Regions from separate parts of the Alkaliphilus flagellatus genome, predicted to be linked through region 3. Evidence: riboswitches for the same ligand, from Rfam matches in the RefSeq annotation. Region 3 holds a riboswitch; each other region holds the start of a gene.
The links. A riboswitch is a leader RNA that binds a small molecule or an ion and turns the genes downstream of it on or off. The one in region 3 is predicted to bind molybdenum cofactor.
Positions count from the first base shown of each region.

Region 1 (3,198 bases), on a different contig from region 3:
TATCTTTCCTTCTTTAGGATCAGTAAATAATACTCCCTCACCACAAATTAGCTTACCTAAAGCAATAGCTGCTTCATCTTCGTGAAGCTCATCTTCCTTTAACTCAAATATATATATATGCTCTTTACCAATTCTTAATAGTCTTTCAATGTCTTCTTCTTGAATGACATGACCCTTTTTAAAAGCTACTCCCTTAAACTTTCCTGGAACAATCTCCGTAATATCATGTCCAAGCACCATTCCTACAGCTTCTTCTGTCTTCACAACCTGCATTTTTCCACCTCTATCCAATCGCTAATAGACAAGTATTAACGATTACATGTTATTATGATCTTTTTAGCTTCTATTATATACCTACTTAGTTTTTTTATCTTCTAAAGATATTTCTTCTTTTATTTCATTAGAAAACTTTTTAAATTCACTAATAGATTTCCCTAAGGTTTTTCCCAACTCAGGAAGTTTTCCAGGTCCTACTACTATTAAAGCAATGGCCAATATTAAAATCAACTCACCTGTACCTATTTTACCAAACATACCAATCCCACCTTTTCGTATATTCCGAAATTTAAATAAGAAGGATTCTTTGTTAAAAAATTATTAACTTAATTATATTATACCAGAGCTATAAAACTTTTTAAATAAATTATATATTAAAATATATAATTATTTTTTATACTTCATAAATCAATTTAAAATCCTACCTATATATTATATCCTGCTAATTGTAGCTCTAAGTGCTTCTTTTTTTTCACAAATTGCACAGTATTTTTTCTCTTCACTAGAAGGAACAAATTTTTTCTTACATGCTGAACATACAATTAAGTTTTTCTCACACTTTATACTGTATGATTTCAAGGCATCTACTGAAAAAGTTCCCCTTATTATTGCCTTTTTTGAACATAAGTTGGCGCATATACCACAATTATAGCATTTTCCGCTATTATGAGATACCCTAACTTTTTCTTCTTCCTTTTCTACTTTCCAAGCGCCCCCTAAGCAAATAGACTGACAAAATCCACAGCCATCACAGTTATCATTTACATTCCAAGAAGCAAAGAAAGGTAAGTTATCGTATTCTGTTTTTTCTTGTGAACCTTCTATTTTTTCTATAGATTTTAATAAAATCCTTCGTATTGATACTTGATTATCTTTACTACTAATGATTGTATCTGCAGTTTGTGCAGCAAGATAGCTAGACTCTTTTTTTAATAATGAAAAAAGTTCCCTACGTGAAATATTTTCATTTGATAAACCGCAAAGGTCTTCTTCATTATTAATAATTTCATACTGAGGATTTATTTCAAGTAATTTTACAAAATCAACAGCAACATTTAATGATGATTGGAATACACAAGAATTGTTACTTATTTGACAGTTATTACACTTACTTAAATTAAAATAAAACTTTTTATCCTTAAATAATATAAACAAAGCAGCTAATAGTTCGCTATGGAAACCATTTAAACAACTTAGTTTTAATGTCCCTACTCCATTCTTTTTAGAACAAGAAAATATAATATTATCCTTATCTTTTATTGTGCGTAAAATATTTTCTTCACCTAATCCTTTAACTGTAATTGCCTGAGTAGGACAAACAGCTTTACAAATTCCACATCTGTTACACATGTTCTCATCAAACATAATTTTTCCTAGTTTAAATGTAATGGCTCTTTCAGGACATAAATCCTTACATTTACTACAACTATTTGGCATGCCATGGAAATTAATACATTTTTTTAGCTGTATCTCTGGATAATGCTCTTCCGTCAATTTTTCTATAAAAAAGTTTAGTAACAATACTTTACCCTCCTTTCTATCAATTATCATTACAGAAGAATATATAATTTTAAAACAAAGCTTATATTGAAGCTTTTTAAAATTTCAAGAAACCCTTGTTGAAACGCATTTAAAGTAAAGTGTATATTAGAGAATTTCATGCTTTCCTTTAAATGCGTTATAACAAAAAGTCCTAGATTGCAAATGCAATACTAGGACTTACGTACAAGTATAAGTCTGTTCCTATCTCCTTTGCAACATATGGTGAAGGCATAAGTGTTGCCAAATACCCCCTGTGGACCCTTTGGTCCAGTTTGAAGTTTCGCAGATAACAACATTATAAAACCACAACTCGGAGATTTGTTAAGTTCATATTTATAATAGAACAAAAACTATACTTTGTCAATTTTATATCTAATTAATTTTAGTTAATAAACACTATTATTACCTAATTATTTAACACCCTTAGTCAAACAAATGACAAGCTGCCATATGTCCACCACCAATATCCTTCATTTGTGGTTCTATTTCAGCACATTTAGCAGTTGCATACTTGCATCTTGTTCTAAACTTACAACCAGAGGGAGGATTTAGTGGACTTGGTACATCCCCTTCTAATATAGTCTTTATTTTGCTTTTTGCCAGTCTCGGGTCCGGTACAGGTATAGATGATAGTAATGCCTGTGTATATGGATGGGCTGGTCTATTGTAAAGTTCATTACTATCTGCAAGTTCTACCAGCTTACCTAAATACATTACTCCTATACGATGGGAAATATGTCGTACCATGGAAAGGTCGTGGGCTATAAATAAATAGGTAAGCCCCATTTCATTTTGTAGCTCCTCTAACATATTGACAACCTGGGCCTGAATTGAAACGTCTAAGGCAGAAATAGGCTCATCACAAAGAATAAACTCTGGATTAATGGCAAGAGCCCTTGCTATACCAATCCGTTGTCTTTGTCCACCACTGAACTCATGGGCATATCTATTAAAATAAGAAGGGTTTAATCCCACCTTTTCTAATAATTCATATACCCTTTCTGACCTTTCCTTTTCACTACCTATGTTGTGTATAGATAGAGGTTCTTTAATTAACTGATCTACAGTCATTCTAGGATTTAAAGATGCATAGGGATCCTGAAAAACAACCTGCATTTTTCTTCTATAAGGCTTAATATCTTTTTCTTTCATTCTACTAATATTTTTTCCTTTATAGAATACATCTCCTTCAGTACTATCATAAAGCCTTATGATAGTTCTTCCTAATGTAGACTTACCGCAACCAGATTCTCCTACTAATCCTAAAGTTTCTCCTTCATTTATATGAAAACTAATATCATCTACAGCCTTTATATATTGTACTTTACCTAAAAAAATATCTTTTCTAACTGGAAAATACTTTTTTAGATTTTTTACTTC
Region 1 covers NZ_JAHLQK010000004.1:400,869-404,066, forward strand. The annotation lists gene KQI88_RS12250 (molybdopterin-binding protein) at 1-273, opposite strand, end outside; gene KQI88_RS12255 (twin-arginine translocase TatA/TatE family subunit) at 355-534, opposite strand; gene KQI88_RS12260 (NADH-quinone oxidoreductase subunit I) at 709-1,797, opposite strand; molybdenum cofactor riboswitch at 2,008-2,146, opposite strand; gene KQI88_RS12265 (ABC transporter ATP-binding protein) at 2,242-3,198, opposite strand, start outside.
Region 1: another riboswitch for molybdenum cofactor. It lies ahead of KQI88_RS12260 (NADH-quinone oxidoreductase subunit I); the one in region 3 lies ahead of KQI88_RS10095 (substrate-binding domain-containing protein).

Region 2 (3,198 bases), on a different contig from region 3:
TTCATAAAAGTTAATAGAGTAGTTTCATGTCCATTGAGTAACTCGTTTAATAAATTTTGATATATATCTTTGAACATAATATAAAATCACCCAATCCATTTTATATTTTAAATATAGTAATATTAAGTAAAGCATTGTTTGTTATATAACTAATAATACTTAAATATATTATAACAGGTTTTAAAATCAAAACAATAAAAAATTAAACACACAAATATATATAGTTTGATATGGTATTCTATTACTGAGATTTACAAAAGAATTTTAAACTTAAAATTAAATATTTATTAATAAAGAATATTGACTGAAAAATAATATTGTGATATCTTTAACATAAAGATAGATGAGTATTGTTCTTAAAGAGGAATACATGTATTTAAATCAATAAAACTTAATGTGTAGCTTTAGGATATTAATTACTCTATATGATTTTTAGTAAACATGGAGGAATTAGCTATGAAAGAAATAGATATTAAGGGTTTAGAAAATGATATCAATCAGGAAATAAATAAAGAGGATATACTGCTAGAACAAAATATGGTAGATGAAAATAACAATAGCATACATGAACAAGAAGATAAAATTTCTTTAATGGGTGATTTAGTACGCTTAAAATCTTCTGAAGGTAAACTAACAAATGGAGAAGACTTTTTTGAAGATCCCATTGCTTTAGAGGTAGAAGAGATATTACCTAGTATTGAGGAGCTAAAGGCGAGAGAAGAGTATGGGGATATATATACTATAAAAGGAGCTAGTTCCATATATTTATTTTCGGATAAATATATTACCTATAATTATGCACAGATGATGGTAAGGGTGGAGGAAAAAGATTTAATTAATCTAATTGCAGAGACAGTTAGACACGAATCTAAAACCTATCCAAGACCCACTGATGTAAGACTATTTTCATATAATCCTTTTAACTTTACTAAAGAACAGTTTAGTGATGTTCTAGCTCAATTAAAGACAAAGAAAGAATATGAGGATATAAAAGAAACTAGAGCTTCAAATGCTGCTCTTTATCTATATTCGGATAAGTTTATGGTAAAAGTTCATGCAGCTTCTTTAGCAGAATGGATAGAGGTAGAGCATGACCAAAATCCATAGTTTAGTGTATAGCAATTTATTATAAATATATATAAATTTTACTTTAAAATATAATGCAAGGAGGCGATACAAATGTTTGGTAGATTAGGGACTACGGAGTTAATATTAATCTTAATAATCGCATTGGTAATCTTTGGACCGTCAAAGCTTCCAGAGTTAGGAAAAGCCTTAGGCAAATCTCTTAAAGAATTTAAAAGTCATGCAGATAAAATAACCGAAAATCCGGAAAAGGAGACTATAGAAAAGTCAGAAACATTAGATAAGAAGGAAGAAGAATAATATTTATTTCTTTAAAGTGTTATAGATATAATTTTTAAGGAAGTATATTTATAGATTTTTATTTATTGACAAGTTGTAAATATATAAAGTATAGTTAAATTGTAAGCAATAAATATATTTTATGTATATAAGTAAAGTTTATGTATTGTGCTGTATTAAAAAAATTAAATATACGAAACATTATCTACGAGTCTAATTACCTAAGGATAAAGATCTAAGGTTTTAGACCGATAGGTACACTTGGAAACGAGTATGCCTCCCCTTTTGTAAAGTAGATTAGTGAAAATGATGCATAGTTATCTAGAATTAATGCTTTTGTTAGCGTTTTTTAGTGTTGCTGATTTTTTACTAATCTAAAATTGTTTTTGTAGGCATTTATCTTTCAAAAAAGTTTGTTATTTAACAAATTAAAGATAAATTCGCTAGCACTAATCTATTTATAAAGCAATAAAGAAGAAAATATGACGTACATTAACAAATATTTATTTAGGAGGGAGAGTTATTATGTTTGAAAGAGAAATTGAAGATTTTTTAGAGAAATTGAGAACTAGACGAGAATTTTTAAAAGTTAGTGGAAAAGGAATAGTAGGTATAACTGTTACTGCTTCTGTACTAAATTTACTAGGATGTTCTAATTCAGATGTTGGAAGTGCTTCCGCTTTTGTAACTGCTAAAGGGATACTTATTGCTGAGAGGAATAAATGTACTGGATGTCAAAGATGTGAAATGGTTTGTACAGTAGCAAATGACGGTAAGATTCATCCTCTTATTTCAAGGGTGAAAATAAGTAGAAGCTTTAACTATGGAAAAGAAATGACAGATAATTATCGTAGTGAAGATGGTTATTTTGGAAACTTCCTTATGACACCTGAAACATGTAAACAATGTAAGGAACCTAAGTGTGCGGGTGCTTGTCCCGTAGAAGCTATTAGTTTAAATGAAAAACTAGGTGCTTGGACAGTAGATGAAAGTAAATGCGTTGGATGTGGAGCATGTGCAGAGGCCTGTCCATGGCATATGCCTACAATAGACCCAGAGGATAAAAAATCTACAAAGTGTATTTTATGTGGGGCATGTGCAGAAAACTGTATTACAGGAGCATTAAAAATAATGCCTTGGGAAGAAGTGACCGCAATGTTTACAAGAAAAGGATATCGTTTTTCATAATATAATTATTAGTGAAAGCAAACTTTATTTTAACAATATAAATAAATAGAAACTTAAATATTTATCATATTGATTTATAGATAGGAGGAATAATAATGTCTAAGATCACTGGATGGACAGGTAAGATGTTGAGGGTAAACTTAACTACAGGTAGTATTGCTGTTGAAGATACTATGAAATATAAGGACTTTATTGGAGGAGCAGGTATTGGTTATAAGGTTGTTTTTGATGAAGTTCCTCAAGGTACAAAAGCTTTTGATGAAGCAAACAAAATAGTAATTGGTGTTGGACCTTTTACAGGTACAGGGGTGCCTTGTAGTGGAAGAACAAATATTACTTCTCTTGCACCTACTAACCCTTACAATGCTATTACTGATAGTCATATGGGCGGAAACTTTGGAGCATTCTTAAAGTTTGCAGGATGGGATGCTATTATTGTTGAGGGAGCTTCAAAAACTCCAGTATGGTTACGTATTGAAGATGATAAAGTGTCTATAGAAGATGCTTCTAATTTATGGGGAAAAGGAGTAATAGATACAACTCATGAGCTAAACAATGTTATGGGTAAAGAAGCCTGTATTGCCTCCATTGGACAAGCGGGTGAAAATTTAGTTCACTTATCTTCTATAGTAAACAGTGTTAACC
Region 2 covers NZ_JAHLQK010000004.1:412,576-415,773, reverse strand. The annotation lists gene KQI88_RS12320 (XdhC family protein) at 1-77, opposite strand, end outside; gene KQI88_RS12315 (YdhW family putative oxidoreductase system protein) at 457-1,107, shown strand; gene tatA (twin-arginine translocase TatA/TatE family subunit) at 1,180-1,386, shown strand; molybdenum cofactor riboswitch at 1,559-1,677, shown strand; gene KQI88_RS12305 (ferredoxin-like protein) at 1,891-2,553, shown strand; gene KQI88_RS12300 (aldehyde ferredoxin oxidoreductase) at 2,649-3,198, shown strand, end outside.
Region 2: another riboswitch for molybdenum cofactor. It lies ahead of KQI88_RS12305 (ferredoxin-like protein); the one in region 3 lies ahead of KQI88_RS10095 (substrate-binding domain-containing protein).

Region 3 (3,198 bases):
ACGACTCTTACTCATTAGCATTAATCGCGTTAAAATTAAAAGAAGTATTTGAGTTAAATGATATTAATGAATTACCAATTTCATATAACATTGCATGGTATGAGCAAAAAGCTGTAATCGTTTTACTTGCATTACTATACCTAGGTGTTAAAAATATTCACTTAGGACCAACACTTCCTGCATTCTTATCACCAAATGTCGTTAATGTTTTAGTAGAAAACTTTGGTATTGGTGGAATTACAAATGTAGAAGATGACATGGCAATGTTCTTAGGAGCAACAGCAGAAGCATAATATACACAAAAATATATAAAAATGAGACTATCCTTTAAAGGGTAGCCTCGTTTTTTATTATTGTATAGAAATAACCACTGATTGGGTCAAGTGATTATTTATTTTTTTATAGTTATTTTGCGTTAGGTATAAATAAGGATTGTCCAAATGTATCCTTACCAAACTCGCTAATTAGCTGTTGTCCATTATCAGAGAGCATCCATTCTACAAATGCTAAAGCACCGTCATGATTAATTTTGTCATTTTTTTCTGGGTTAACAGCAATAACTCCATATTGATTAAATAGCTTGGTGTCACCTTCTACAACTACTTTAAGATCAAGCTTATCCATCATGGATAGATAAGTAGCTCTATCAGTTAACGTATATCCATTAAGCTCATTAGTCATTTGAAGAACTGCTCCCATTCCTTGTCCTGCTTCTACATACCAATCTCCTTGTGGTTCCACATTAGCCTCTTTCCAAAGGTTTAGTTCCATTTTATGTGTACCAGAGTCATCTCCTCTAGATACAAAGGTTTGTTTTCCATCGTTAATTAGTGAAAAGGCTTTAACTATATCCTTATTAGCTTGTTCTGCTAAGTTTAATGTGTCTTCATTAGGTCCTAATAAAATGAAATCGTTGTACATTACATCAAATCTTTCAATACCATGTCCAGCTTTAACAAATTCTTCTTCTGAACTTTTAGCATGAACTAATAGTACATCCGCATCTCCGTCTTCACCCATTTTTAAAGCTTGCCCAGTTCCTACAGCAACTACCTTTACATCGTATCCAGTATCTTCTGTAAATTTAGGTAATATGTAATCTAAAAGACCACTATTTTCTGTACTAGTTGTAGTGGAAAGGATTATTTCGCTCTTAGCTACTACCGGAGGTGTATTGTCATCTGGCTTTGGTGCATCTGTTGTCTTTGGGCTAGAACAGGATACCATAAAAATCGATAATAGTAATAATCCAATTACAGATAATTTTCTAAAGCTTTTTTTCATGTACTTCATCTCCTTTAATATGTTATAACTACAACAACACTCTGTACCGTTTAGGTATAGGATATGTGTCGTTTGCTACTCCTAATTTTTAAAATATTAAGACAATTGCGCAAATACCAGTTAGTAGATAGTTTTTTAACGAAAAAAAACACCTAAAAAGGCGTAGTTATAAGCAGTATTATAAAGTGGCTAGCTTCCTGCATATTTACTCCTTTCCACAATGGGAGGCATTGTAGTTTCCTGCAATACCCTACAGGTCAATAAACCATTACATTGTTTAGCAGTTAAATGCTTTAGGTTATATTGACTCGGAGATATTTAATTTTGGTTCGTTATAATTCAGTATACTTTATAGGTATATAACTGTCAATAATTAGTATGTTTTTTTATGTGAATTAATATTTTTTTAACACACTTGAAATTTTACAACAAAAAATATATAATGCAAGGTGAAATAGGTAAATAGAATGCTTATTTCTTAGGCTAGCTTCTTAATAGAGTGTAGTATGGCTATCATACTAATGGTGAGGTATGTTTTTTTGTGGTTCGATAACTCTTTACCAAATAAATCATACCGAAATGGAGAGATGAACAATGACGAAAAAAATAGTATTACTTTTATTAATCTGTTCTCTAGTTTTAGCTGGATGTACCAACAAACCTAAGGCTACAGAAGGAGAAGTACCGGAGGTTAACGAAGAAATAACATTAAATGTCTTTGCAGCAGCCAGCTTAACAGATGCTTTTAATGAAATGAAAGATATTTACGAAAAAGAAAATGATGGAATTACGTTACAATTTAACTTTGCTGGTTCTGGAACTCTTCAAAAGCAAATTGAAGAGGGGGCAACAGCAGATTATTTTATTTCAGCTGGAGCTTCTCAAATGAATGCTCTAGAAGAAAAGGGTCTTATTGAAGATAGAAAAGATCTATTAAAAAATAAATTAGTTGTTGTAGGCACTAAGGACATGGAAGGTAAAGTGTCTAAAATAGAAGATTTATTATCTGAAGATGTAAAATATATTGCTGTAGGTACTCCAGAAACAGTTCCAGTAGGAAAGTACACAGAGGAAGCTTTAACACATTATGATTTATGGGAAAAATTAAGTGATAAAATTGTATTTACTAAGGACGTAAGACAGGCATTGACATATGTTGATACTGGAAACTCTGATGTTGGTTTTGTATATTCTAGTGATGCTCTAGCTTTAGAAAACGGTGTTACTTTATTTGAAGTTTCTGATGATTCACATAAAAAAATAATTTATCCTGCAGCTATTATTAAAGAAACAGAATATAAAGATGCAGCTGCTAAATTTGCTGAATTCCTTGTATCAAAGGAAGGTAGTGCTATTCTTGAAAAACATGGATTTGTTTTAAATTAGTTAAAGGAGCATACAAATGTTAAATCCAGTTTTACTTTCATTGAAGGTAGCATCAATTGCTACAGTATTTGCCATGCTAATAGGCATACCATTAGCCTATTCCTTAACTAATAAAGATTTTAAAGGTAAAACACTATTAGAAACTCTGTTGACATTACCGTTGGTGCTTCCACCAACGGTAATTGGATATGGACTATTAATTTTATTTGGAAGAAATTCTTTATTAGGCAGAATGCTTAAGGACCTATTTGGAATACAGGTTGTGTTTACGGTAACAGGTTCTATTATTGCTGCTACCGTAGTTGCATTGCCATTAATGATACAAAGTGTTAAATCTGCATTTGGAAATTTAGACCCTATTTATGAAAAATCTGCTGCTACTTTAGGGTCAAACAAATTTAAGGTGTTTTTTACAATTATTTTACCCCTGTCTTGGACAGGTATTGTTAGTGGCTTGGTAATGTCATTTGCAAGAGCCCTTGGTGAATTTGGTGCTACTTTAATGATTGCGGGAAACATTCCTGGGAA
Region 3 covers NZ_JAHLQK010000003.1:520,391-523,588, forward strand. The annotation lists gene hcp (hydroxylamine reductase) at 1-293, shown strand, start outside; gene KQI88_RS10095 (substrate-binding domain-containing protein) at 406-1,284, opposite strand; molybdenum cofactor riboswitch at 1,477-1,610, opposite strand; gene modA (molybdate ABC transporter substrate-binding protein) at 1,879-2,670, shown strand; gene modB (molybdate ABC transporter permease subunit) at 2,687-3,198, shown strand, end outside.